3 regions of the Shewanella sp. K8 genome follow, and region 2 is predicted to be linked to each of the others. Evidence: predicted binding sites of a transcription regulator. Region 2 holds the regulator's gene; each other region holds the start of a gene.
The links. The regulator NrdR, encoded in region 2, represses ribonucleotide reductase genes. The targets are predictions, from matches to a motif close to AAACACNANATNTNGTGTTT.
Positions count from the first base shown of each region.

Region 1: a site for NrdR is predicted at 4,223-4,242, ahead of nrdA (class 1a ribonucleoside-diphosphate reductase subunit alpha). Genes of this name have one in related genera too.
Region 3: a site for NrdR is predicted at 7,031-7,050, ahead of nrdD (anaerobic ribonucleoside-triphosphate reductase). Genes of this name have one in related genera too.

Region 1 covers NZ_JAPEHY010000005.1:17,357-27,080, reverse strand. Annotated here, with positions in the region: gene ON072_RS04095 (glycosyltransferase family 4 protein) at 1-182, opposite strand, end outside; gene yfaE (class I ribonucleotide reductase maintenance protein YfaE) at 281-610, opposite strand; gene nrdB (class Ia ribonucleoside-diphosphate reductase subunit beta) at 585-1,715, opposite strand; gene nrdA (class 1a ribonucleoside-diphosphate reductase subunit alpha) at 1,775-4,063, opposite strand; gene ON072_RS04075 (HAD family hydrolase) at 4,547-5,215, opposite strand; gene ubiG (bifunctional 2-polyprenyl-6-hydroxyphenol methylase/3-demethylubiquinol 3-O-methyltransferase UbiG) at 5,220-5,930, opposite strand; gene gyrA (DNA topoisomerase (ATP-hydrolyzing) subunit A) at 6,289-8,928, shown strand; gene serC (3-phosphoserine/phosphohydroxythreonine transaminase) at 8,989-9,724, shown strand, end outside.
Region 2 covers NZ_JAPEHY010000006.1:97,421-107,144, reverse strand. Annotated here, with positions in the region: gene ON072_RS05155 (TapY2 family type IVa secretion system protein) at 1-34, shown strand, start outside; gene ettA (energy-dependent translational throttle protein EttA) at 85-1,752, opposite strand; gene glyA (serine hydroxymethyltransferase) at 1,981-3,234, shown strand; gene nrdR (transcriptional regulator NrdR) at 3,344-3,796, shown strand; gene ribD (bifunctional diaminohydroxyphosphoribosylaminopyrimidine deaminase/5-amino-6-(5-phosphoribosylamino)uracil reductase RibD) at 3,837-4,961, shown strand; gene ON072_RS05130 (riboflavin synthase) at 4,962-5,618, shown strand; gene ribBA (bifunctional 3,4-dihydroxy-2-butanone-4-phosphate synthase/GTP cyclohydrolase II) at 5,700-6,806, shown strand; gene ribH (6,7-dimethyl-8-ribityllumazine synthase) at 6,926-7,402, shown strand; gene nusB (transcription antitermination factor NusB) at 7,416-7,823, shown strand; gene thiL (thiamine-phosphate kinase) at 7,912-8,868, shown strand; gene ON072_RS05105 (phosphatidylglycerophosphatase A family protein) at 8,869-9,363, shown strand; gene ON072_RS05100 (NfeD family protein) at 9,630-9,724, shown strand, end outside.
Region 3 covers NZ_JAPEHY010000007.1:63,170-72,893, forward strand. Annotated here, with positions in the region: gene ON072_RS05675 (S8 family serine peptidase) at 1-1,088, shown strand, start outside; gene ON072_RS05680 (VF530 family protein) at 1,261-1,611, shown strand; gene ON072_RS05685 (hypothetical protein) at 1,744-2,205, shown strand; gene ON072_RS05690 (hypothetical protein) at 2,212-3,015, opposite strand; gene ribA (GTP cyclohydrolase II) at 3,071-3,688, opposite strand; gene ON072_RS05700 (YibL family ribosome-associated protein) at 3,857-4,213, opposite strand; gene nrdG (anaerobic ribonucleoside-triphosphate reductase-activating protein) at 4,365-4,838, opposite strand; gene nrdD (anaerobic ribonucleoside-triphosphate reductase) at 4,888-7,005, opposite strand; gene ON072_RS05715 (hypothetical protein) at 7,216-7,959, opposite strand; gene rssA (patatin-like phospholipase RssA) at 8,105-9,052, opposite strand; gene ON072_RS05725 (DEAD/DEAH box helicase) at 9,272-9,724, shown strand, end outside.

The DNA of each region.
Region 1 (9,724 bases), on a different contig from region 2:
AGGGTTTCCTGCTGCCAGGAAGGCATCTGGGGATCACCTTGTAGATAGAGCATACCAGGGGACTGGAAGGCAAACAGGGTTGACGCCATATAACGTATATGGGTCGAAGCGCCTTTGGGCAGAGGGTAGCGATCAAAAGCGCAATAAAGACTTTTGAATGAATAACTTGAGTCTGATTTCATAAGTCCGGCAGAGTACCGGAGTCAGGCTGGATTTACAACGAAAAAACGCTTGTTTGATTGTAGGAGATCTGCCATTGACGGTGTTTTTTGCGCTTGTGTCAGGCCAAGTGTTTAACCCGCAGCAGCGGCATGTCGGCGCCTTCGCTGGAGAGATCCAAGTCCAGATCTTCCGTGGGCACACAGCAGCAGGGCAGGCATTCATCCGCCTGTAACTCGGCCAATGGCGTGGTCAGGTAAGTGACCGCGCCACTGCGCACCCGGGTCTTGCAGGCGCCGCAAAACCCGCTGCGGCACTCGGAAAAAATGCTCACCTTACGGGCTTCGAGCGCTGCCAGGAGAGTCCTGTGCTCTGTGGTATACAGCAGCAGGGGCTCTCCGCGCAGCAGCACGATAGGGGCTTTGTTAAAGGTCAAAGTCGGAGAACTCATCGTCGTCGACAGCCGAGTCTATCTGGCCGACCAGGTAGGATGATACTTCCACTTCCTGAGGCGCGACCTGTACGGCATCGCTCTCCAGCCAGTTTTTCATCCAGGGCAGGGGATCGCTCTGCTCACTGTATGGTGCGCCCAGGTTAACCGCTTTCATTCTCTGATTGGTAATGAACTCCACATACTGGCAGAGAATGGTTTCGTTCAGGCCTATCATGGAACCATCCTTGAACAGGTACTTGGCCCAAGCCTTTTCCTGCTCGGCGGCGCGCAGGAACAGATCGTAAGCTTCCTGCTGGCACTCTTTGGCGATTTCACCCATCTCAGGGTCATCTTTGCCACCCTGCATCAGGTTGATAATGTGTTGGGTCGAGTTCAGATGCAAAGCTTCATCGCGGGCGATCAGGCGAATGATTTTGGCGTTGCCTTCCATCAGTTTGCGCTCGGCAAAGGCAAAGGAGCAGGCGAAGCTGACGTAAAAACGTATCGCTTCAAGCGCATTGACCGACATCATGCACAGATAGAGGGCTTTTTTGATGGTGCGGGTAGTGACTTCAAGCGTGCGACCGTTGACGTCAAACTTGCCTTCACCATGCAGGTGATACAGCTGAGTCAGTTCGATAAGGCGGTCATAATACTCGGCAATATCGCCGGCGCGCTTGAGGATCTCCTCATTGACCACTATGTCATCGAACACCACGGATGGGTCGTTGACAATATTGCGGATGATATGAGTGTAGGAACGGCTGTGAATGGTCTCGGAGAAGGACCAGGTTTCAATCCAGGTTTCCAGCTCAGGCAGGGACACCAGTGGCAGGAAAGCCACATTGGGGCTCCGGCCCTGAATCGAGTCCAACAGGGTTTGGTACTTGAGGTTGGAGAGGAAGATATGCTTTTCATGATCCGGCAGGGCGCCGAAATCGATTTTGTCGCGGCTGACATCCACTTCTTCCGGGCGCCAGAAGAAAGACAACTGCTTTTCGATCAGTTTCTCGAATACTTCGTACTTCTGTTGATCGTAACGGGCCACGTTAACCGCCTGACCGAGAAACATAGGTTCGCGGGTGGCATCGTTGGGGGTTTGACAAAAAATTGAATAAGCCATGATCTACTCTTTCCAAACAACGGGGCCACCTGGGCCCCGAACTTGTTACTTAATCCTGCTTAAATCTTGCAGGCGCCGCCGGCACAACCGTCGTCTTCCTTCTCGATGCTGGTAATGTCATCGAATTTGTCGGAAGCACCATCACGGGTGTTGTGGTAGTAAAGGGTCTTGACCCCGAGTTTGTAGGCGGTCAACAGATCCTTGAGCAGCAGCTTCATCGGAACCTTGTTACTTTCAAACTTGGATGGGTCATAGTTGGTATTGGCCGAAATCGCCTGATCGACAAACTTCTGCATAATACCAACCAACTGCAGGTAACCATCGTTGCCGGGCATCTGCCACAGCAGCTCGTACTTGTCCTTGAGTTCTTCATAATCGGGCACCACTTGCTTGAGCTGGCCATCTTTACTGGCCTTGACGCTGATAAGGCCGCGTGGAGGCTCAATACCATTGGTGGCGTTGGAGATCTGCGAAGAGGTCTCGGATGGCATCAGTGCCGACAGAGTCGAGTTACGCAGGCCATGCTGCTTGATATCGTGACGCAGAGCATCCCAATCCAGGTGCAGCGGCTCATCACAAATCTTGTCCAGATCCCGCTTGTAGGTATCTACCGGCATGATCCCCTGAGAATAAGTGGTCTCATGGAACAGCGGGCAGGCACCCAGCTCTTTGGCCAGATTCATCGAGGCCTTGAGCAGGTAGTACTGTATGGCTTCAAATGTTCTGTGGGTCAGGCCGTTGGCGCTGCCGTCAGAGTATTTCACGCCGTTCTTGGCCAGATAGTTGGCGAAGTTGATGACCCCGATACCCAGAGTGCGGCGGTTCATCGATGCCGTCTTGGCAGAAGGAATAGGGTAGTCCTGGTAGTCCAGCAGGTTATCCAGAGCGCGCACAGCCAAATCGGCAAGGCCTTCCAGTTCGCCCAAGTCTTTTATCGCACCCAGGTTCAGCGCTGACAAAGTACAAAGGGCGATTTCACCATTTGGGTCGTCAATATTGTTCAGTGGCTTGGTTGGCAGGGCAATCTCAAGACACAGGTTGGACTGACGCACTGGGGCCACTTCGGCGTTGAACGGACTGTGGGTGTTACAGTGATCCACGTTCTGCACATAGATACGGCCGGTGGAGGCGCGCTCCTGCATCATCAGCGAGAAGAGCTCGACCGCTTTTAGGGTCTTCTTGCGAATGCTCTGGTCCTGCTCATATTTCACATACAGGCGCTCAAACTCGTCCTGATCGGCAAAGAAGGCGTCATATAAGCCGGGAACGTCCGATGGGCTGAACAGGGTGATGTTCTCACCTTTGATCATCCGCTGATACATCAGCTTGTTGATCTGTACGCCGTAGTCCAGGTGACGGATACGGTTGTCTTCAACACCACGGTTATTTTTCAGTACCAGCAGCGATTCAACTTCCAGGTGCCAGATAGGGTAGAACAGAGTTGCAGCGCCGCCGCGAACGCCGCCCTGGGAGCAGGATTTCACCGCAGTCTGGAAATACTTGTAGAAAGGCAAACAACCTGTGTGGAAGGCTTCACCACCACGAATAGGGCTTCCCAGAGCGCGAATGCGGCCGGCATTCACACCGATACCGGCTCTCTGACTGACATACTTGACGATGGAAGAGGCCGTGGCATTGATGGAATCCAGGCTGTCGTCACACTCGATCAACACGCAAGAGCTGAACTGACGGGTCGGCGTACGCACACCGGACATGATAGGCGTCGGCAAAGAGATCTTGAAGGTAGAGACCGCATCATAGAAGTCTTTGACATACTGCAGCCGGGTTTCCTTCGGATAACGGGCAAACAAGCAAGCGGCCACCAGAATATAGAGGAACTGGGCACTTTCGTAGACTTCATGAGTCACACGGTTTTGTACCAGATACTTGCCTTCCAGCTGTTTGACGGCGGCATAGGAGAAGTTCATATCGCGCCAATGGTCGATATAGCTGTCGAGCACATCCAGCTCTTCACGGCTGTAGTCTTCCAGCAGATGCTTGTCGTACTTGCCCATGGCGACCAACTTGCTGACATGATCGTACAGTTTTGGCGGCTCAAACTGACCAAAGGCCTTCTTACGCAAATGAAAAACAGCAAGGCGAGCGGCCAGGAACTGATAGTCCGGAGAGTCGGGAGAGATCAGGTCGGCGGCAGCCTTGATAATGGTTTCATGGATGGCCTCGGTGGGGATGCCATCGAAAAACTGCAGGTGAGAACGCAACTCCACCTCGGAAACCGAGACGTTGTTTAATCCTTTGGCTGCCCAGGTGATAACACGGTGGATCTTATCGAGATCTATCGTCTCGCGTGCGCCACTGCGTTTGGTAACTGTCATAGTGCTATTCATTGAAGATAGGCCTTGGTTGTAATATCTGTGAAATGACGCGACGGCGTCATTAAACCTTCCCTTGTAAAACAATCAACCGAACAGTTAACGACGGCGGCCCGAGAGGGCTCTGTTAACCGGGAGTTTCCAGTGCAAGACTAGTATGTCTGATTGCTACCGATACACAAGATATGGTGTTTTTCTATATCTTGGATAACAAGATAGTGAGGTATGGCACTTTTTGCAAGCCTGAGTTTTGGGTATATCTTGTGGATATCTTGAGGATATTGACTGGCCGATTCCGCAAAGCGGCATCATTGCTGGCGCACAGTCGTCATGGTCAAAATTCAAGCGATCTCACTCAAGGTGATCGACTGCTAAAATAAGCAGCGATCCGCGATCCCGCGCAGATCCGGTCGGTTAAAGCAGCATCCGGACTGCGACTTTCTTTAAGGTCTTGTCTACTCAGGAAAACAGTGCCAATTTAGTGCTTGTCTTACCTTGTTACCACAATGGCAGCGACATCACTGCCTGTGGATGATTTAACTGCCAATCGGCACCCCATTCCGCCGGTTTATCCTCGGCCGCCAGATATCCCCACATGGCGATGGCAGAGGGCATATTGACCGCCTGCGCCGCTGCGATGTCGCGCTCGGCATCGCCAAGATAGAGAATACGTTCGGTCGCGCAGTTAAGCTGCTGAGCAGCCAGCAACATAGGGGCTGGGTGGGGCTTACGATAGAGGGTTGTATCGGCACTGATCACCGCATTAAAGCGCTTAAGCAGCCCCATGCGCTCTAACAAGGGGCGGGTAAAACGCGCCGGTTTATTGGTGACAATCCCCAGCGGCAAGGCTTTTGATAGGGCACTGTCCAGCAAGGCTTCTATGCCTTCAAACAAACAGGCTTTTTGGCCGTTGACCGCATCATATTCCCTGAGCATCGCTTGCCGGAGATGCTCCTGTTCCTCGGCAGATGCTTGGGGCACGGCGGCTTGCACCATGGCAAGCGAGCCGTGAGAGGCCAGAGTGCGAAGAAGTTTGCGCTTATCCTCTATCGATACCCCATGAGATGCAAGCGCCAAGGCCAGTGCTTCGGTCAGGTCCTCGGCGGTATCCACCAGAGTCCCGTCCAAGTCGAACAGAATCCCTTGAAACGGCAGCTTAGGCGTCATGGCATCAGTCCTGGCGTTGGCAGGCAATCATATAGTTGACTTCAACGCTCTTGGTGTAACTGAATACGCCACTCAAGGGGTTGTATTTGATGCCCAGCGCGTCACGGCACAATAGTTCGGTGTTTTCCGCCATGGCAATTAATTCGGATGGGCGGATAAACTTACTGTGGTCATGGGTACCGGCCGGCAGCATTTTCAGCACATACTCGGCACCGAGTATGGTTTGCACCCAGGACATGATGTTGCGGTTAATGGTGGAGAAGAACACCCAACCTCCGGGCTTGACCATATCGCAACAAGCCTGGATCACAGATTGCGGATCCGGTACATGCTCGAGCATCTCCATACAGGTAACAGTGTCGTAATGCCTCTGATGATTCTGGGCATGCACTTCGGCGGTTTCCTGCAGGTAGTCTATGCTGACGCCGGCTTCCAGTGCATGCAGCCTGGCGACTTCCAACGGCTCAAAGCCCATATCCAGACCGGTGACCTTGGCGCCAATGCGGGCCATGCTCTCGGACAGAATGCCACCGCCGCAGCCGACATCCAGTACCTGCTTGTCAAAGATACCGCCGGATTGAGCGTCTATATAATTAAGGCGCAGGGGGTTGAGTTCATGCAGTGGCTTGAATTCACCGGCAGGATCCCACCAACTGGCGGCCATACTTTCAAACTTGGCAATTTCCTGAGGGTCGACATTGGGTTGAGAAGACATATTCAGACCTGAAACAGCAATAATAAAGATGCGCCCATTATAACCATATAAGCCATAGGGAAGGGCAGCATAAATTAGCGCCTCAATGTGATCGATGGCACTAAAGGCCAAAAGCTGCACAAAATATCGGCAAGATTCGGTTTTTGATGATAAAAACAGCAACGGAACTCATGTCTATGACAGTGATATCTGCCCCCGCTCGCGACTTGTATCATGCCCTTGGCGTTTTTGGCTGCAAAGGCGGCTTTAAGGACTTCCGACATTAAATAACTGTGTTAGAATGCCAAATCACGTTTGTTGGGCTCGACAATGACACGGATTACAAGTTGTCAGCTAATTTAAGGGGATCGAGCAGTTTATGACTGATCTGGCTTTATCAATTTCGCCAATAAATATTGAAGACGAACTAAAGAACTCCTATCTGGATTACGCCATGAGCGTTATCGTCGGGCGGGCATTGCCAGACGTACGCGACGGCCTCAAGCCGGTGCATCGCCGCGTACTCTTTGCGATGAACGAGCTGAAAAACGATTGGAATAAACCCTATAAGAAGTCGGCACGTGTTGTCGGTGACGTGATAGGTAAGTATCACCCTCATGGTGATATCGCCGTATACGACACCATAGTGCGGATGGCACAGCCTTTCTCACTGCGTTACACCTTGGTGGATGGCCAAGGTAACTTCGGTTCCATCGACGGCGATGCCGCGGCGGCCATGCGTTATACCGAAATTCGTATGGAAAAGCTGGCGCATCAACTGCTGGCTGACCTTGAGAAAGAAACCGTCGATTATGTCCCCAACTACGACGGCACTGAAATGATCCCGGCCGTGTTGCCGACCCGGATCCCCAACCTGCTGGTCAACGGCTCCTCCGGTATCGCCGTGGGTATGGCCACCAATATTCCGCCGCACAACCTGACCGAAGTGGTTAAAGGCTGTTTGGCACTTATCGAAGAACCTGAGCTGTCTATCGAACAGCTGATGGATTATATCCCGGGTCCGGATTTCCCGACGGCTGCCATTATCAATGGCAAGAAAGGCATAGAGGAAGCGTACCGTACCGGTCGCGGCAAGGCGATTATGCGCGCCCGCGCTGAGGTGGAAACCGAAGACAATGGCCGCGAGCGGATCATTGTTACCGAGATCCCATACCAGGTGAACAAGGCTCGTCTGATTGAAAAGATCGCCGAGCTGGTAAAAGACAAGAAAATTGAAGGCATCAGCGGCCTGCGCGACGAGTCTGATAAAGACGGTATGCGCATTGTTGTTGAGGTCAAGCGCGGCGAAGTGGCCGAGGTGGTGCTTAACAACCTCTATGCCCAGACCCAGATGCAAACCTCTTTTGGTATCAACATGGTGGCTCTGACCAATGGTCAGCCCAAGTTGTTTAACCTTAAGGAGATGCTGGAAGCCTTTATTCTGCACCGCCGTGAAGTGGTGACTCGCAGAACCGTGTTTGAACTGCGTAAAGCCCGCGAACGCGCTCATATCCTGGAAGCCCTGGCTATCGCCCTGGCCAACATCGACCCTGTGATTGCGCTGATCAAGGCCTCGCCAACACCGGCCGAAGCCAAAGTAAAACTGGTGGAAACCGGTTGGCAGCTCGGCAACGTGCAGGGCATGTTGGAAAAAGCCGGTGATGACGCCGCCCGCCCTGAATGGTTGGAGCCGGAGTTTGGTATTCGCGATGGTCTCTACTATCTGACTGAGCAGCAAGCCCAGGCTATCCTCGAGCTACGTCTGCACCGTCTGACCGGTCTTGAGCACGAGAAGATCCTCCAGGAATATGAAGAGCTGTTGGAGCTGATCGCCGGATTGCTGCATATCCTCAGAAGTCCGGAGCGTCTGATGGAAGTGATCAAAGAAGAGCTGGAAGAAGTGCTCGAGCAATATGGCGATGAGCGCCGCACCGAGATCAACGCTTCTGCCGTGGATATCAGCCTCGAAGATCTGATCTGCGAAGAAGATGTGGTAGTGACCCTGTCGCACTTGGGTTATGCCAAGTATCAGCCACTGAGCGATTACCAGGCGCAGCGCCGCGGTGGTAAGGGCAAGGCCGCCACCAAGGTCAAAGACGAAGATTTCGTTGAGAAACTATTGGTTGCCAATACCCACGACACCATTTTGTGCTTCTCCGACTTTGGTAAACTCTACTGGCTCAAGGTCTATCAGTTGCCGCTGGCCAGCCGTCAGTCGCGCGGTAAGCCTATCGTTAACCTGCTGCCATTGTCCGAAGGCGAGCACATTACAGCGATTCTGCCGGTTCGTGAATACGAAGCCGACAAGTATGTCATCATGGCCACTTCCCACGGTACCGTGAAGAAGACATCGCTTATCGAATACAGCCGCCCCAGAGCCAACGGCATTATCGCCGTTAACCTGAAAGACGGTGACCAGTTGATTGGCGTTGACCTGACCGACGGCAGCAATGAAATCATGCTGTTCTCCAACGAAGGTAAGGTTGTACGCTTCAGCGAAGATCAGGTGCGCGCCATGGGCCGTACCGCTACCGGTGTTCGCGGTATCAAACTCGAAGACGGTCAGGAAGTGGTTTCACTGATAGTGCCAAAAGAAGATGGCGCCATTCTGACTGTGACAGAGAACGGTTTTGGTAAGCGTACCGAGCTGAGTGAATACCCAACCAAGAGCCGTGCTACCAAGGGCGTGGTTTCCATCAAGGTCAGTGAGCGTAACGGCGCCGTAGTCGGTGCAGTTCAGGTCGGCGACAATGATGAGATCATGCTGATCAGCGACAAGGGCACACTGGTGAGAACCCCTGCGGCCGGCGTTTCCATCATAGGCCGTAATACCCAGGGCGTGACGATTATCCGCACCGCCGGTGACGAGGCCGTGGTGGGTTTACAGCGTATCGATGAAATCCAGTCTGATGAAGACGAAGTGGAATTCGATGAAAACGGCGAACCCATAGTGGCCGAACCTGCAGCCGAGGATACTGAAGGCCAAGCGCCCGAAGCACCTGAAGCTGAGCAGGAATAACAGCATCAAGCATATCTGAGCGTCCATCTGGACGCTCTTTTTTTCAAGGAGAACAATGAAGTGAGCACGATTTATAATTTCTGTGCCGGACCAGCCATGTTGCCGGCCGCGGTAATGCAAAAAGCCCAGCAGGAATTACTGGACTGGCAGGGGCACGGAGTCTCCGTCATGGAGATCAGTCACCGCAGTCAGGCCTTTATCGATCTCACCAAGGCTGCAGAATCCAGATTGCGCTCACTGATGAATATTCCCGAAGATTACCATGTACTGTTTATGCATGGCGGTGGTCGCGGTCAGTTCTCGGCTGTCGTGAATAATTTTTTGGGCAATAACGGTAGAGCCCTGTATTTGGAGAGTGGTCAGTGGTCAAAGTCGGCCACAGCAGAGGCCAGAAAGCTGGCCGGAGATGACAGGATTGATAGCCAGAGCATTGTTGAAAAGGTCAATGGACTCAACAAAGTAACCTTACCTAAGCTGGAAGGTGATAGTGGTAAGTATCGCTATGTGCACTATTGCCCCAACGAGACGGTAGATGGTGTCGAAATTTTTGAAGAGTTGGAGTCTCCCTGGCCAATAGTCGCGGATATGTCATCCACTATCATGTCACGTGAAATCGATGTCAGTCGCTACGGACTCATTTATGCCGGGGCACAGAAAAATATTGGTCCTTCAGGTTTGGCCATAGTGATAGTGCGTAAAGAGATGCTGGCTTTGCCGGCCATGCCACAGTCGTCCATCATGGATTATCGCTTGGCGGCCGAAAACGATTCTATGTTTAACACTCCTCCTACTTTTG
Region 2 (9,724 bases):
GCAGTTGGACGATTCTGAAGCCGGCCTGGGTTAAAGGAAATAAAAAACGGAGGCGTTTGCCTCCGTTTTTGTACGGTTTTTCTATTACTTGGTCATCCGCTTGTACTTGAGTCTGTGCGGCTCAATCACATCGGCACCGAATTGGTTTTTCAGCCAGGCCGAGTATTCTGTGTAGTTACCTTCGTAGAAGTTAACCTGACCCTCGTCTCGGTAGTCGAGGATGTGAGTACAGATACGGTCGAGGAACCAACGGTCGTGCGAGATCACCATGGCGCAGCCGGGGAATTCCAATAGCGCTTCTTCCAGTGCCCGCAGAGTTTCCACGTCCAGATCGTTGGTCGGTTCGTCGAGCAGCAACACGTTGCCGCCGGCCTGCAGCAGCTTGGCCAGATGCACCCGGTTACGTTCACCACCGGAAAGTGAACCGATGATCTTCTGCTGATCGCCACCACGGAAGTTGAAGCGACCGACATAGGCGCGGCTCGGGATCTCCAGATTGTTGATCCGCATTATGTCCTGACCGCCGGAAATCTCTTCCCAAACCGTGTTCTTGTCGTTCATCGAGTCACGGAACTGTTCCACAGAGGCGATTTGTACCGTATCACCTATCTCGATTTCACCGCTGTCGGGCTGCTCGGCGCCGCTGAGCATTCTGAACAGGGTCGACTTACCGGCACCGTTGGCACCGATAATACCGACGATGGCGCCCTTGGGAACGCTGAAGCTTAAGTTGTCTATCAGAATGCGGTCACCATAGCTCTTGGTGAGATTACGCACCTCAATCACCTTGTCACCCAGGCGAGGACCGGGCGGAATAAACAGCTCATTGGTCTCGTTGCGGCGCTGATAATCTGAGCTGTTCAACTCTTCGAAGCGGGCCATACGGGCCTTGCCCTTGGACTGACGTCCCTTGGCACCCTGACGCACCCACTCCAATTCCTTGGCAATCGTCTTCTGGCGGGCGCTTTCGCTGGCGGCTTCCTGCTTCAGACGGGCATCTTTCTGTTCCAGCCAGGAGGAGTAGTTGCCCTGCCATGGGATACCTTCACCCCGGTCCAGTTCCAGGATCCAGCCGGCGGCATTGTCGAGGAAGTAACGGTCGTGGGTAATGGCGACCACAGTGCCTGAGTATTCCTGCAGGAAGTGCTCCAGCCAGGCAACGGATTCGGCATCAAGGTGGTTGGTCGGTTCGTCCAGCAGCAGCATCTCCGGCTTTTCCAGCAGCAGACGACAGATGGCCACCCGGCGACGTTCACCCCCGGAGAGCACCTCCACCTTGGCGTCCCATTCCGGCAGACGCAGGGCGTTGGCGGCGCGCTCGAGAATATTGTCCAGATTGTGGGCATCCTGGGCCTGAATGATGGCTTCCAGTTCGCCTTGCTCCTTGGCCAGGGCGTCGAAGTCGGCATCCGGCTCAGCATAGGCCGCATAGACTTCATCCAGACGCTTGAGGGCGTTTTTGGCTTCGCTGACGGCTTCTTCTATGGTTTCCCGTACTGTCTTGTTGGGATCAAGCTGGGGCTCCTGGGGCAGGTAACCTATCTTGAGTCCCGGCATGGGACGGGCTTCACCTTCAATTTCTGTGTCCAGACCTGCCATGATTTTCAACAGGGTGGATTTACCCGAGCCGTTGAGACCCAGGACACCAATTTTGGCGCCGGGGAAGAAACTCAATGAAATATCTTTGAGGATCTGCTTTTTGGGCGGCACTATTTTGCCGACCCTCAGCATGCTGTATACAAACTGAGCCATATTGTTTCTCTGTTGTCCTGAACTGAGTTTTCCTAAACTGGCGGCAGTTTACCAATTTGACAGGGCTCCTGCCAGATGCGGCCGGATAGCGGCACCATTGTTCAGCAAATGAAACATAGTCATCTGCTGACACAAGGATTTTCATCATCCTGCGACTGGGATATTTGTCACACTCAGAGTAGAATACCGCGCAACCCTACCAATAAGATTTGCCAGCTGGAGTGACAGATGCTGAAGAAAAGTATGAACATTGCCGACTATGATCCTGAGCTGTTCAAGGCGATTGAGGATGAAACCCGTCGTCAGGAAGAGCACATTGAGCTGATCGCCTCCGAAAACTACACCAGCCCCAGAGTCATGGAAGCCCAGGGCTCACAACTGACCAACAAGTATGCCGAAGGTTATCCAGGCAAGCGTTACTACGGTGGTTGTGAGTATGTCGATGTGGTGGAGACTCTGGCAATTGAGCGTGCCAAGCAGCTGTTTGGCGCTACTTACGCCAACGTTCAGCCACACTCAGGTTCACAGGCCAACAGCGCGGTTTATATGGCGTTGCTGCAACCCGGCGATACCGTACTGGGGATGAACCTGGCTCACGGTGGTCACTTGACCCACGGCTCTCCGGTTAACTTTTCCGGCAAGCTGTACAACATCATTCCTTACGGTATCGATGAGTCCGGCAAGATTGACTACAGCGAACTCGAAACGCTGGCGCTGGAACACAAGCCCAAGATGATCATCGGCGGCTTCTCGGCCTACTCAGGCATAGTTGACTGGGCCAAGCTGCGCGAAATCGCCGACAAAATTGGCGCTTACCTGTTTGTCGATATGGCACACGTGGCCGGTCTTATCGCTGCCGGTGTTTATCCTAACCCTGTGCCGCACGCCCACGTGGTGACTTCGACCACTCACAAGACACTGGCCGGTCCCCGCGGTGGTGTGATTCTGTCGGCTGCCGACGATGAAGATCTGTACAAGAAGCTGAATTCCGCGGTATTCCCGGGCGGTCAGGGTGGTCCTCTGATGCACGTTATCGCCGGTAAAGCAGTGGCCTTCAAAGAAGCACTGGAGCCGGAATTCAAAACCTATCAGCAGCAGGTGGTTAATAACGCCAAGGCCATGGTTGAGGTGTTCCTCGAACGCGGTTACAAGATAGTTTCCGGCGGTACCAGCAACCATCTGATGCTGGTGGACCTGATTGGCCGTGAGCTGACCGGTAAAGAAGCCGACGCCGCTCTGGGCCGCGCCAACATCACAGTCAACAAGAACTCAGTGCCTAACGACCCCCGCTCACCCTTTGTGACCTCCGGGGTGCGTATCGGTACTCCGGCCATCACTCGCCGCGGTTTCAAGGAAGCCGAAGCCCGTGAACTGACCGGCTGGATCTGTGATGTGCTCGACAATGCTCACGATGACGCCGTTATCGAGCGCGTGAAGGGCCAGGTGCTGGAACTGTGCGCTCGCTTCCCTGTTTACGGTTAACCTTTTCAAGGGAATAGGATAAACTTCGATGGCCGCTGAATTCAGCGGCCATTTTTGTTTCTGCCATTTAGCAGCAGCCGCTGCCGGCAACTGAGCACCAGGAGGCATAATGCATTGTCCATTTTGCAGTGCGACGGATACCAAGGTGATAGATTCCAGGCTGGTGGCAGACGGTCATCAGGTGCGCCGTCGCCGGGAATGTACTCTGTGTCATGAACGCTTTACCACCTTTGAAGGTGCCGAGCTTGTCATGCCCAGAGTGATCAAGCGCGATGGCAGCAGGCAACCGTTCGATGAGGACAAGCTGCGCGGCGGTATGCTGCGTGCCGCCGAGAAACGTCCGGTTTCCATGGATAAGATTGAAGAGGCGATCAGCAAGATCAAGTCCACCCTCAGAGCCACAGGCGAGCGGGAAGTGACCTCGGAAATGATCGGCAATCTGATGATGGATCATCTTATCGAGCTGGATAAGGTGGCCTATATTCGCTTTGCCTCTGTGTATCGTGCCTTTGAAGATGTGTCAGAGTTTGGTGAAGCGATTGCCAAGCTGGAGAAAAAATAGGCTGTCAGTCACAGCCAACTGTTAAGTAACGGAAACCCCCATGTGGTCCAATACTGATATCGCCATGATGAGCCGCGCCATAATGCTGGCTCGCCGTGGCCGTTATACAACCCGTCCCAACCCCAATGTCGGCTGCGTCATCATAGATGCCGATGGCAAGATTGTCGGCGAAGGCTGGCACCAACGTGCCGGTGAGCCCCATGCCGAAGTACATGCCCTGAAAATGGCCGCTGACAAGGCCCGCGGTGCTACTGCCTATGTCACCCTCGAACCTTGCAGTCACTATGGTCGCACGCCGCCCTGTGCCGAAGCCTTAATTAAACATGGCCTCAAGCGGGTGGTGGTGGCAATGACAGATCCCAACCCTCAGGTGGCCGGCCAAGGTATCGGCATGCTGCAGGAGGCTGGGGTTCAGGTGCAGAGCGGTCTCTTGGCCGAACAGGCCAGAGAGTTGAATCCGGGCTTTTTATCGCGGATGGAGCGAAATCGCCCCTGGGTCACCCTCAAGCTGGCGGCGAGTCTCGATGGCAAGACGGCACTGGCCAACGGTGAGTCCAAATGGATAACCGGCCCCGAGGCGCGCCGCGACGTGCAAAGGCTCAGGGCCCGCAGTTGCGCTCTGCTCACCGGCATTGAAACCGTATTGGCCGATGACCCTTCCCTGAATGTCCGGCACGCTGAGCTTGGCAGCCTGGGTGAAACCCTCAGCGAGCAACAGCTTATTCAACCGCTGCGAGTGATACTCGACAGCAACTGCCGTATGCCGCTCGATGCCAGGCTGTTGCAAATTGCCAGCCCGGTGCTCTTGGTCAGCTGCCGTCCCTATGAGGATGAATTCCTAGCCGCTTTGCCGCCTTATGTCACCACTTTGGTGCTGGCCGGTGAAGGCAACAGGGTCGATATCGCGGCGCTGATGCAACACCTGAACCAGAGCTGCAATGCGGTGTTGGTCGAAGCCGGGGCAACGCTTTGCGGCGCCTTTATTACCGCCGGGTTGGCCGATGAGATGCTGCTTTATCAAGCCCCGAAACTGCTTGGCGCCGCTGGCCGAAACCTGCTGGCCTTGCCAAACTATCAGCAGATAGCCGATACCCCGGCGATACGGGTAACTGATCAACGTAAGCTGGGCAATGATACCCGGCTTACTCTCAAGATAGGTGATTGAATGTTTACCGGAATAATTGAAGCTGTCGGTACAGTGCGGACGCTGGAGCGCCGTGGTGATGATATTCGTCTGACTGTGGCCAGCGGCAAGTTGGATCTCAGTGATGTGCGTCTGGGCGACAGCATTGCCACCAACGGCGTGTGTCTGACCGTGGTTGAACGTCTGGCGGAGGGTTATGTGGCCGATGTTTCGGCCGAAACCGTCAGTCTCACCGGCTTTGACCGCTACAGCGTCGGCACCAAAGTCAACCTGGAAAAGGCGGTCACGCCAAACACCCGCTTGGGCGGGCACTTGGTCAGTGGCCATGTGGATGGTATGGCGCGGGTCATCAGCGTGACCCCAAGGGGCAAGGCGCTGGAGTTTTGGCTCGAGGCGCCCGTTGAGCTGGCCCGTTACATCGCCCATAAAGGGTCCATTACGGTCGATGGCGTCAGCCTCACGGTTAACGAAGTGGATGGCCGCAATTTCCGTCTCACCATAGTGCCGCATACCGCCAGTGAAACCACTTTGCTTGAGCTGCGCCCCGGCGATAAGGTCAACCTGGAGGTGGATCAGATAGCCCGCTATCTTGAGCGTCTGATGCAGCACAAAGAGGAAGCGCAGCCGAGCGAAGGTGTCACCCTGGCTATGCTCGCCAAGGCCGGCTTCATGCGCTAGATGTGCGCCAGCCCACTGGTTATCGCGCGCTAACAGGTTAGAATTCATTGATTACACAGAACAAGAGATAAAGGTCTTACAATGGCGCTACACAGTATCGAAGAGATCATCGAGGATATTCGTCAGGGCAAAATGGTTATCCTGATGGACGATGAGGACAGAGAAAATGAGGGCGACCTCATCATGGCGGCGGAGAAAGTCACCCCGGAAGCGATCAACTTCATGGCTCGCTTCGGCCGTGGTCTTATCTGCCAAACCATGACCAAGGCTCGCTGCCAGCAGCTGAATCTGCCGCTGATGGTCAGCAATAACAACGCCCAGTTTTCGACCAACTTCACCGTCTCCATCGAGGCCGCTGAAGGGGTGACCACAGGTATTAGCGCCCATGACCGCGCCGTGACAGTACAGGCGGCTGTGGCTAAAAATGCCACGCCGTCCGACATAGTTCAGCCCGGGCATATCTTCCCTTTGATGGCGCAGGATGGCGGAGTGCTGGTGCGCGCCGGTCATACCGAAGCCGGTTGCGATCTGGCGCGTTTGGCCGGTTTGGAACCTTCGGCTGTGATCGTGGAGATCCTTAACGAGGATGGCACCATGGCGCGCCGTCCGGATCTGGAAGTGTTCGCCAAGGAGCACGGCGTTAAGATGGGCACCATTGCCGATCTGATCAACTACCGTAATAACACAGAAACCACAGTGGTGCGTGAGGCCAAGTGCAAGCTGCCTACCCGTTTCGGCGAGTTTGAGCTACACACCTTTCGCGACACCATAGACAATCAACTGCACTTTGCCATGGTCAAGGGCGAGATTGTTGACAATATTCTGGTGCGGGTACACCTGCAAAACACTATTAATGACCTGCTGTTCTCTGAGCGCGACGAAGTGCGCAGCTGGCCGCTTGAGCAAGCCATGGCGCGGATTGCCGCCGATGGTGGCGTGCTGTTGCTGCTGGGTAACCAGGAGCCGAACGAGAGCATTATCGCCAAGGTCAAGGCTTTTGAAGCCGAAGACAAGGGTGAAGTGCCGGTGACTGCCAAGTGGCAGGGAACCTCCCAAAGGGTTGGCGTAGGCTCACAGATTCTGGCGACGCTTGGCGTCAACAAAATGCGCCTGCTCAGCTCGCCCAAGCGTTATCACTCTTTGGGGGGCTTTGGCCTGGAAGTCACTGAGTATATTCCCGGCGAATGAGCCGACAGAATTAATTAACCATTTCCGAATAATTGCATAGGGCGAAGGGGTAAATTGCGTGCTATCATAGCGCCACTTTTTGCCCCCGGCCGGGTGCTTTAGCTAAGTTAGGTAAGATAATGAACATAGTTCAAGGTAATATCGAAGCAAAAAACGCCAAAGTCGCGATCGTTGTATCCCGTTTCAACAGCTTTGTGGTTGAAAGTCTGCTGGAGGGTGCCGTAGACACTCTTAAGCGTTTCGGTCAGGTAAGTGAAGACAACATCACTGTGGTACGCGTACCTGGTGCTTTCGAGCTGCCTTTGGCCGCCCGTCGTGTTGCCGCCAGTGGCAAGTTCGACGGTATCATCGCCCTGGGGGCAGTGATCCGTGGTGGTACACCACACTTTGATTTCGTTGCAGGTGAATGCAACAAGGGTCTGGCTCAAGTGGGTCTGGAATTCGATATCCCGGTCTCTTTCGGGGTACTGACCACAGACACTATCGAACAGGCCATTGAGCGTTCCGGCACCAAGGCTGGCAACAAAGGCGGCGAAGCTGCCCTGGGTCTGCTGGAAATGGTGAACGTGCTGCAACAACTTGAGCAACAGCTGTAATACAGGAAAAAGCATGAAGCCTTCAGAGCGCCGCAGAGCCCGCCGTTTAGCGGTTCAAGCCATCTATTCATGGCAACTGAGCGGGAACAATATTGCCGATGTGGAGCACGAGTTTCTGACCGAGCAAAACATAGACGGCGTGGATGTCGCCTACTTCCGTGAACTGTTCACCGGAGCGGCAACCAAAAAGGCTCAACTGGACGAGTTAATTGCCCCCCATCTGGATCAGCGTCCCATGGAGGAGGTCGATCCTGTGGAGAAGGCCATTTTGCGTTTAGCGGCTTACGAGCTGACTTTCCGCAAGGATACGCCTTACAAAGTGGTAATCAACGAGGCTATCGAGTTGGCCAAGGCGTTCGGCGCCGAGGACAGCCACAAGTTTGTCAATGGCATATTGGACAAGCTGGTAGCTCGTCGCTGAACCAGAAAGAAATTAGACAAACGGTATCGTAAGATACCGTTTTTTCATTGGAAAACCGGGAGGCTGCGAACCTGTGGCCAAGTCAACAGTGAAAGAATTTCAACTTATCGAGCGCTATTTTCATGGTCGTGGCCAAGCGCGCAAAGATGTCCGCCTCGGCATAGGTGACGATTGTGCCCTGGTGCACCCCGCCGAACACAAATCCATTGCCATCTCCTGCGATACCTTGGTGGAAAATGTCCACTTCTTGCCGGACATGCCGGCCCAGGCATTGGGCTACAAGGCGTTGGCGGTCAACCTGTCCGATCTTGCTGCCATGGGGGCCGAGCCCGCATGGATGACCCTGGCACTGACCATGCCCAGTGTCGATGAAACCTGGCTGGAGCAATTCAGTGCAGGTTTATTTGAAGCGGCTGATTACTATGGTATTTCTCTGGTCGGAGGCGATACCACCCGCGGCCCGAGAGCCATCAATATCACGGTTCATGGCCAAGTGCCGGAGGGCAAGGCGCTCACCCGTAGCGGCGCCCGCGCCGGTGATTGGATTTATGTCACAGGTTCCCTGGGTGATTCTGCCCTGGGGCTGGATATTATCCGCGGTGAATTGAAGGCGAGGGCAGAGCACAAGGAATATCTGGTTAACCGCCATTATCATCCCTCCCCCAGAGTCCTGGCTGGTCAATCCCTGAGGGGCTTGGCATCGAGCGCCATAGATCTCTCAGATGGCTTGCTGTCGGATATCAAGCATATCCTCAAGGCATCGGCCGTCGGTGCGGTTATTGAAGTGGATAAGCTGCCGCTGTCCCAGGCGATGAAAGATACTGTCACAGCGGATGCGGCACTCGACTATGCCCTCTGTGGCGGCGAAGACTATGAGCTGCTGTTCACTGTGCCGGAGGCGCAGCGCGGCGCGCTGGAAACCGCCTTGGGCCATGCCGGAGTCAAGTTCTATCAAGTCGGCCAGATACTTGCCGGTAATCAACTCAGGCTACAATATCACGGCGAGGTATTCGAGCCGCAACAGACAGGATTTGAGCATTTTTAGATGAAGTGGTTTGCTCATGACGAGGCGCTCGCAAGGGTCAGCCTCAAGAACCCGGTGCATTTTCTGGCACTCGGTTTTGGCTCCGGCCTCGCGGCCAAGGCGCCGGGGACCTTTGGAACCTTGGCAGCCCTGCCTGTATATCTGTTGCTGTCCCAGTTCAGTTTGGGGGTGTATATTGCCGTGACACTGCTGGCCTGTATTGGTGGCATCTATCTGTGCGGCAAGACTTCCAAAGATATGGGGGTGCACGATCACGGCGCCATAGTTTGGGATGAAGTAGCAGGGTTACTGATCACCATGATTGCAGCGCCCGCCGGTGTACTCTGGTTGCTGCTGGGCTTTGTGTTGTTCCGCATTTTCGATATCTTCAAGCCCTGGCCCATTCGGGTGCTGGATGCCAAGGTACATGGCGGTCTTGGCATTATGGCCGATGATATTCTGGCCGGTATCTTCTCAATGCTATCACTGCAGGCGATTGTTTGGGCGGTAGGCTGAAACAGCCTTGAGCTGAAACGTATAAGCCTTGAGCTGAAATATATAAGCCTTGTGGCGGGTTTCAATCTCTTGATTCCTGCCGTTGACTCAGCATAGTCCGCTAACCCTCATTGAATACCAGGCGCCGTTGATTCGGCGCCTTTTTCATTGGTCTCTCCTTCTGCTCATATCTACCGGCTCGGTTTAAGGCCGTCACATGAGTGCTTTATGCCTAATCCCCAAAGCCGACTATCCTTAAGGTATGGGGAAACCCACCCGGGGGCGTTATGAAAGGCTGGCCGGCCAATACTTTGTTCCGGCGCTGCGGCTGTGTAGGACTCTTGGCTCTGTTGTGGATCTTGCCTGGCTTAGGTGCAGACCA
Region 3 (9,724 bases), on a different contig from region 2:
TCTACTCCAACAGCGATCTGCCCGGACTGCAAAACCCCTTTCTGGTGGACTCAAACACTGAATTGACCAAGGCTTCTGTGTCTGTAGACCGTGAAACCGGTCTGGCGCTGCGTAACCAAATCGGTCAGCAGGCCAGCGTATCCAACACCACTGGCGAAGACTATGAGTACTACAACGGTACTTCCATGGCGACGCCACACGTATCCGGCGTCGCAACTCTGGTATGGAGCTATCACACTGAGTGTAGTGCCGCCCAGGTGCGTCAGGCGCTGAAAGCCACCGCCGAAGATCTGGATGTCCCCGGTCGTGACGATCGCACCGGCTATGGTCTGGTCAATGCCGTGGCTGCCAAGGAATATCTGGATGCCTCCTGTAATGGCCCGAGCGATCCCGGCACACCAAGCGATGGTCAGTTGGAAAACGGTGTGGCAGTCAACAACCTTAGTGGTGCCAAAGACGATGAACTGCACTTCTTCCTCGATGTGCCTGCCGGCGCTTCCAACCTCAGCTTCAACCTGAGTGGCGGCACAGGTGATGCCGACCTTTACATGCAGTACGGCGCGGCTCCAACCACCAGCAGCTTTGATTGTCGCCCCTGGAAAGGCGGCAACACTGAAAGCTGTTCGGTCAACAGCCCTCAAGCCGGTACTTACTATGTGATGGTTCGCGGTTACAGCAGCTTCAGCGGTGCCAGCCTGGTGGCTAGCTACACAGGCTCAAGCAGCACCAATCCAGGTGGCGGCGCAGCGAGCTACACCAATGGTGATAATGCCAATATTCCCGACAACAACAGCACAGGCATTACCAGCCCCATCAGCGTCAGCCGCAGCGGTGATTCGGGTGTGGTCACTGTAGATGTCAGCATAGTGCACCCTTACATTGGCGATCTGCAGGTTGAACTGCACAGCCCCAATGGCCAGATTGCCGTGCTGCACGACAACACAGGCAAAGGCACCGACAATATCAACCAGAGCTATTCGGTCGATATGACAGGTGTCGAGTCCAGTGGTACCTGGTTGCTCAAGGCCGTCGACTCGGGTCGCCGTGACGTAGGCTACATCGACAGCTGGTCACTGCACTTTAAATAATCTCTCTTTCAAGGGGCCGCTACGGCCCCTTTTTCCTCTCTCTATGGTTTCCCTTGGCTGAAGAGCTGCCGGACAGTTTGACGCGACTTTTTCAACCTTTTTGCAAGGCATTTGAAAAGTTTCTCGGTTATACTGGCGCCGCTTTTATAACACCAGCTACCAAGGCCCATTCATGACAGCTTCCGATTCCCCTCAAGCCAACAAAGATCCCCTGCACGGCTTGACCCTCAAGGCGATACTCACAGAGATGGTGGAGCAGTACGGCTTTGATGGCCTGGCACAAAGGATAAAAGTGCGCTGCTTCAGCCATGATCCCAGTATCAAATCGAGCCTGACCTTTTTGCGAAAGACCCAATGGGCCAGGGAAAAACTGGAACGTCTCTATCTGACCAGTAAGGGCTTGCCCATTCCGCCTCACCTGCTGGGCAGTTCAACCCCGGCAGCACGGGAAAAACCAACCAAACAAACCTGTGCCGACAAGCCTCAAACCAATGCCCATATCTGGGGTAAAAAGAGCGACTAGGCAGATACTGATACAGCACGCAACCCGCTATATTTTTAACCAATTTTGTCTCAAAGCTGCTAAAGTTCTTCCCCTTGCAGCCGATAATTCGTTATCGACTATCAGCACGAACAGATGCCGCTAGGGAGTTTAATGATGAACATTGCAGGCTTAGGTCAAATCGCCACTCAGGGAACCGGTCCCCGCAGCCTGAGTGAAGTCACAGTGGCCGACAAAGACGCAGCCAAGGAAAGCGCTGCCACAAGTTCGGACAGCCAGGATAAAGTGAATATCTCTTCTGCCGGTCGCAAGGCGCTGGCGGATGATATAGGTGGTCAGCTGTATAGGAACAATTCGGAGCAAACCTCAGAAGCGCAGAAAGCCGCCGAGGAAGATACCTCGGATATGTCTGAAATTGACAAGAAGATTAAAGAGCTGCAGGACAAGCTCAAAGAGTTGCAGCAGCAGCTACAGCAACTGAATGGTGATGATTCTGAAGCGGCCGAGATAGAGCGTAAGTTGCTGCAGGATCAGATTGCCGCCGTCAGTGGTCAGTTGGTCGCCCTGCTCAACGAGAAAGCCCGCCAGGACAAGAACGCCGCCACTGAGGGCTGATGCGGCTCAGATGGGCATGCTGAACACCAGGCGCCAGATCTCCAGCCCGTCACCACTACGGTAACTGATCCCCAATCTGTCTATGCCAAGCACTGGCTTGGCAAGGGCCAGGGTGGCGCCCAACTCAATACTGCCGGACACCAAGGTATCCTGGTTGAGATCGCCGGCAAACTGTAACTGGTCAAAATACCAATAACCCAAAGCAAACACCCTGGGCTGCATCTGTAACCCCTGCCAGGACCAGTGATAAGGCAAACCGATATCCACTCCGGTTTGCAATACGGAAAAGCTCTGGCTGATGCTGAACGCCCGTTCACTGTAGGCGGCAAATTTCAGTCGGGTCACCCACAGAGAATCTGCCTGCCACAGCTCAAAATGACGCAAGCCACTGATGCCGGCTGCCATGATGGCGACATTACCGCCTTGGTCAAAATTACTGCCAAAACCGAGATCGCCATAGGCCTCCATGCGCCAGTTTTCATCCAGACGCCAACGCTTTTCAAAGCCTGGGGTCACGGTCAGGGTACCAACACTGGAAGGCAATTCGAACTCACCGGCATCTTCAAGGCTATAGTTGAAAAAGCCTACAGAGATGGGCAGGCGCAGCAAGAACTCCGAGTCCTCACTCTGCTCCAGCGTAAAGTCCAGCGGTAAGCTGATGACGGTAGCATCCTGTTCGGACGCGCGATAGACCCCGCTGCCCAGATAGCTGCCAAAAGCATAGTGGGAGTTGTCCGGCGGCCGGGCGTGGCCGGGGGACTCTTGGGCAAGGATTGGGGCTGCAAGCAGCAAAAGCCCCAGGGAAGACACACTCAATAAACCAACTTGGGTTGATGCTTTCCCCGGTGACTTCATCTTTGCCGACTCAGTCCTGATGACCTTCGGTGAAATGATACTCAGACATCATATGGCCAAGCTCAGTAGACTTGGTCTTGAGGTAGGCTTCGTTGTAACGGTTTTTGCCCACCTGCAGCGGCACCCGCTCGACAACTTCCATGCCGACATCTTTCATCGCCTGCACCTTGCGCGGATTATTGGTCATCAACCTAACCTTGTGAACGCCAATTTTTTCCAGCATGGGCGCAATCATATCGTACTTGCGCATATCGGCCGGAAAGCCCAGACGCTCGTTGGCTTCCACTGTATTGGCGCCATCGTCCTGCAACTCGTAGGCTCGAATTTTGTTCAACAGCCCTATGCCACGACCTTCCTGACGCAGGTAGAGAATAAAGCCCTGACCGGCTTCGGCGACATTTTGCATCGCGGTCTGCAGTTGAAAGCCGCAGTCGCAGCGCAGGCTGAACAGGGCATCTCCGGTGAGACATTCCGAATGGATCCGTCCCAGCATGGGTTTATCGGCTTGGAGCTCACCAAAAGTCAGCGCCACGTGCTCTTTACCGGTTTCGGTATCCTCGAAACCATGCATGGCAAACACCCCCCAAGGGGTTGGCAATTTGGCGGTGGCGATAAATTTAATAGACATGAATTAACCTTAACGACTGCTCTCATTCCCTGAGACGGTTAACATCCCTCAAAATCAAGATAATAGTGAAGCGTGCTCAGTACTCAGGCCGGTCATTTTATGCGTTTTTACCACCGACCGGAATACCCAAGTAAATTCATTGGTTATTATCTGCTGTCACGGCGGCAGTTAAAATGCCTTGGGTGCAAACCCGGTAACGGCAGTAATACCCATTTCTCTGCCCAGCGCTGTCATGGGATGCACAACGACCAAACCCCGGACAGACTTCTTGAGTTTGCCCATGTCGGCCTGTTCGGCTTTGGTGAGTTCGCGGCTAAAAGGCAGATCGCGAATAGACTGTCCCTGCTTGCCAAGCTGCCGACTCTGCTGGCCCTTGATGGCTGCAATCCGCTTGTTGACGGCGGCGATTTCCCGCTGAAACTGGGCAATGATAGGACCATCGCCACGTTGCTCTGCGGCGGCCAATTTACGGCGATACTGATCCAGCTTATCGTTGAGCTGTTGCAGCTCCTGCTTCAAATTCATTCTGTTACCTTACAAAATCCCGGCACCCTGAGAATGGACGGCCTGGTTGCCGTAAATGTGCCGGACAGAAGTATAACAGCAACTCAAGCCCAGGTGACGGGGTTTTTTAGCAGGGAAAAGCAATTGTGTTAACCAGTTTTCACTTTTGTACTTACTGAGGGTCGTTGAGCAGATGTATCACCTGGTTGGCCGAACCACGAAACTTCAGCGACGGATCCGCTTGCTCCTGCACGAATTTGCCATCCACCAACACATGAATAAGCCCGAGCAATTCCCGCTGCGCCGGACTGAGTTCATCGAGACGATAACCAGTCCAGAGCCAGACATCCTTTCCAGGGCATTCGTCCCGCACCCGCAGCAACAAGGCCTTGATGGCGTCAAGATTGCCCGGAAACAGTGGGTCACCACCTGAAAGTGACAAGCCCCTTCTCGGGATCCGGCTGTCATTGAGATCGGCAATGATCCTGTCAGACATCGCCTGGTCGAAAGGATGCCCGGAGCGGGGATCCCAGGTTGACTGGTTATAACAACCCCGGCACTGATGTTCACAACCGGAGACAAACAGAGTTACCCGGGTGCCCGGTCCATTGACCACATCCACGGGGTAATACTGATGATAGTTCATAGCGATATCCACAAGGCGCCCCTAGAGGCGCCTATAAAACAGTTTGTCGTTAAAGGTGCTTAACCCGACGCTTGACTTCTTCCTGCTTGCCATGGTTGAAGGGTCTGGCATCCGGGCTGCCGAGATAACCGCAAACCCTGCGGGTCACAGACACCCGACTGGGCTCATGGTTGCCACACTTGGGACAGGTAAAGCCCTTGCTGGTACAGATAAACTCACCGGTAAAGCCACAGTCGTAACACTCATCTATTGGTGTGTTGGTTCCATAATAAGGCACCCGGCTGTAGCTGTAGTCCCAGACATTCTCCAGCGCTTCCAGGTTGTGCTGCATATTCGGGTATTCGCCATAGCAGATGAAACCACCATTGGCGAGCTCGGGATACGGCTGTTCGAAGTCGAGTTTGTCGTAAGGATTCACCTTTTTCTCCACATCCAGGTGGAAGCTGTTGGTGTAATAGCCCTTGTCGGTAACACCATCAACCAGGCCAAAGCTCTTGGCATCCAGCTTGGCAAAACGGCTGCACAGGCTCTCGCTCGGTGTACTGTAGAGGCTGAAACCATAACCGGTTTCCTCTTTCCAGCGCACTGTAGCCGCCTTGAGGTGAGCCACTATGGCAACCGCTTTCTGCCTCAATGTTTCATCGTCAAACACATGGGTGTCTGTACCATAAAGCGCATTGATTGTCTCATGCAGGCCTATATAGCCCAGAGAGATGGAAGCTCGGCCGTTTTTGAAGATTTCGGCAATATTGTCATCACCGCGCAGACGCACTCCGCAAGCCCCTTCCATATAGAGAATGGGCGCCACTCTGGCCTTGACGTTGGCAAGGCGTTCGATGCGGGTATCCAGCGCCTTGCGGGCCATCTCCAGCCTTAGATCCAAAATGCGATAAAACTCGGCTTCATCACCCTTGGCTTCCAGCGCCACCCTCGGCAAGTTCAGGCTGACTACGCCTAAGTTGTTGCGACCTTCATGCAGCAGCTCGCCGTTTTCCTCATAGGTGCCAAGGAAACTGCGACACCCCATAGGAGTCTTGAATGAGCCAGTAACCTTGACCACCTGCTCATAGTTGAGAATATCCGGATACATGCGGATGCTGGCACACTCGAGCGCCAACTGCTTGATGTCGTAGTTGCAGTCGCCGGCCTTATGGTTGATACCATCACGAATGGCAAACACCAACTTGGGGAAAACCGCTGTCTTGCGGTTCTTGCCAAGGCCTTCCATGCGGATCCGCAAAATAGACTCTTGGATCAGCCTCGACTCCCAGCTGGTACCCAAACCGAAACCGAAGGTAACAAAAGGCGTCTGACCATTGGCGGTATGCAGGGTATTGACCTCATATTCCAGCGACTGGAAGGCGTCGTGACACTCTTTCTTGGTCTGCTCTGTGGCAAACGCCTTGGCATCGGTAATCCCCCACTTGAGCGCAGTTTGATAATGCTTGTCGTAGCTCTTGGCCACAAAAGGGGCCAACACTTCATCTATGCGGTTGATTGTGGTTCCGCCATAAATATGGCTGGCGACCTGGGCGATGATCTGCGCGGTAACTGCGGTCGCAGTCGAGATGGATTTTGGTGTCTCAATCTCAGCATTACCCATCTTGAACCCTTGGGTCAACATGCCACCGAGATCGATCAGCATACAGTTGAACATAGGGAAGAAAGGCGAATAGTCGAGATCGTGATAGTGGATCTCACCGGCCTCATGGGCGGCAACCACATCCTTGGGCAGGATATGATGTTTGGCATAATGTTTGGCGACAATACCGGCTAGGAGATCCCTCTGGGTGGGGATCACCTTGGAGTCTTTATTGGCATTTTCGTTGAGCAAGGTCGCGTTGCTCTGCTCGACCAGGCCGCGGATCTCCAGATTCAGTCGGCTGCTGGATTCACGGCAGATATCTCTGTCGTGACGATATTCAATGTAGCTACGGGCCACTTGTTTGTACGGCCCTTCCATCAACAGGTTTTCGACCCTGTCCTGCAACTCCTGGATATTGACCTCAGCCTTGTCGGTTACCGCCTGGGTGACCAGCGCTGCGACTGTGGCCGCATAGTCCACATCTTCTATACCGCAGTGGCTAGAGGCTGCCAGCACCGCATCCCTTATCCTTGTTTCATCGAACTGAGTACGGCACCCGTCCCGCTTAATCACTACCGGCATTTCTCTAATCTCCATGTTGTTTATTTAACACCATATATAGTGGTGTTTTATTAACCAAGCACAATATGTAGAGAATTAAGCGACAAATCGCTCTTCAATACCATGATCTGGATCATGGTATTGAAGAGGATGAACAACACTATGGGATTAGTGCCAACGAGCACAACTTGTGGAGATTTTTCCCTTGACCGAGACCCAAACGGCCGCTAGTCAGTACCTCTTTGCCAAGGCCAGATAACTATTGATTTGCCCACTGCCCTGCTGCTGGCTGCCTATGGCTGCTGCGGTGCGCATCAGAGCGCTGACACCACTGAGCCGGGATAACAGTTGAGGATCTTGCAGTGCGGAATCGGCCTTGGCCGCTAGCTTGTTGCTGTTGTTCTCTGCGCTCTCGGCAGTTTGGTTTTCTCCCTTGAGCACGGCGTCCAACTGAGCTGCCACCTTGTTGGCCGCCAAAGAGCTCGATGGGGTATACATCATCCCCATATTGCCCATCAGGCTGTCCGCCCCCTTGAGTGCATTGAGCAAAGGGCTTTGACTGGCCTGTTGTCTGAGCAAACCAATCTGGCCTTGAATAAACTCCTTGAGGCTGGCGTTATCCTTGGTATCAACTCCCATCAGGCCGCTGCCCTGCAATCTGGCCATCTGGCTTTCAGACAACAGCCCTTCGTCGCCGAGGCGCGCCAGCAGCTTGGGTAAATCGGCACTGCTGAACTGGCCTGAGCCGAAAAATTCCTTGGCCAACTCCTGCACCCGCGCGGCTCTTTTACCATCGTTGGAGAGGGATATGCTGTCCTGCCCTATGTTTGCCGAGGCTGAACCCTGGCTCTTGCTGTCATTGACCGTTTCAGTGTCGACAACCGAGAGGCCGCTGCCGCTGGTAAGACGATTGTTGACGCCATAGGCATCGACCCCGGACAATCTGGGATCCACAGAGGAATGGATAGGCTGCATGTCAGTTTTCCGTCATATCGACGCCCAAGCGGTTGTTTTTAAGACAAGATTGTCAAAAAATCGCCCTTGAAGCGCCTTGATGCTGATGATGTGCTGACTATGCAGGAAGTGTGCCCATACCAAGCTCTAACAAAAAGCGCCTGTTTCAGAGACGCCCCAACGCCGCATCAATCAGATGCGAGGCCTGCTGCACCGCCTTCTCACCGGCGGCAATGGCTTCGCTGGCACGGTGAAACTCCATGGTGCCTATGTCAGACACCTTGGGCACGATACAGATATCCGGTGGATCCCCCATCAAGCGCGCGCGCTTGTGGCGCTGCTCCAGAATATCCATCGACTGTGACATCACAGCCAACATGCCGGGTTCGGCCTTATTGCCGAGGGAGAACTTGTCGGTCAGGCCGGAAATATAATCCTTGCCCTTGGCCAACAGATCCATAAAACCGTTCTCGGAGGAATGCCCCACCACTTTGTTCTGTAATGAGTGCTCTTCACTGTTGAGTGCCACCGGCAGTACCTGCAACTGTTCGCGCCTGTGACCATGCAGATCGACACCTATCACCAAACTGGCCCCCATGGCTCTGGCCACAGACACGGGAATGGGATTCACCACTGCGCCATCCACCAACCAACGATGACCCTGACGCACCGGCGACATGATCCCCGGCATGGAGCAGGAAGCCCTGACAGCCTGGCGCAAGTCGCCCTGACGGAACCAGATCTCCTGCCCTGAGTAGAGGTCGGTCGACACCGCTGTAAAGGGATATTTGAGCTCCTCAATCAAGAGATCGCCGATGCGGTCCTGAATGGCATTGAACACCTTGTCACCACTGATGAGCCCGCCCCGGCCCCAGCTGATATCCATCAATCCCAACACGTCCCAACTGGAAAAACTGCGCACCCAGTCTTCCAGTTCTTCGAGACGCTCATTGGCATAGGCCGCACCGACCAGGGCACCTATGGATGAACCGGCCACCTTGGCCGGATGCACCCCCATGGCTGCCAGACCTTTGAGTACTCCTATGTGGGCCCATCCTTTGGCGGCGCCACTTCCGAGGGCAATACCGATACAAGGGTTATGACTCTGCGCCATCCTCTCTCCTTAAAAAACTCCAAGCTATGCCATTCAGCCAAAGCAGCATACACCCGAAGCCGGAGCGGCTCCAGATTTTATCCGGCAGGCTTTCAGGCATGAGCTTGCGACCTTTTTAAGCAAAAGTCGCCGCTGTTTCGACACTCCTTTGACTAAATACATGCCCAGCGCCACAAAAGCCGTTATAATATGCGGTCGTTTTTATTGAGGAGCTTACCTTTGCATTTTTCCGATTTTTCGCTGGATCAGCGTCTGCTGCAAACCCTTAAGCATATGGGTATCGACGAGCCTACCGAAATTCAGCGTGAAGCGATTCCCGTAGCGCTGGCCGGGAAAGACCTGATGGCCTCATCCAAGACGGGCTCGGGAAAGACCTTGGCCTTTTTGCTGCCGGCAATGCAAAGGGTGATCTCCACCAAGGCACTCAGCAAGCGCGATCCCAGGGTACTGATACTCCTGCCGACACGTGAGCTGGCCAACCAGGTCTACGCCCAGCTGCGTCTGTTGGTTGCCAATACCCAATATAGAGCCATCAGTGTGCTTGGCGGGGAAAACTTCAACGATCAGGCCAAGGCGCTGGCGCGGGATCCACACTTTATCGTCGCCACCCCGGGACGGATTGCCGACCACCTGTCACAACGCCATCTGTATCTGGAAGGGCTGGAACTGCTT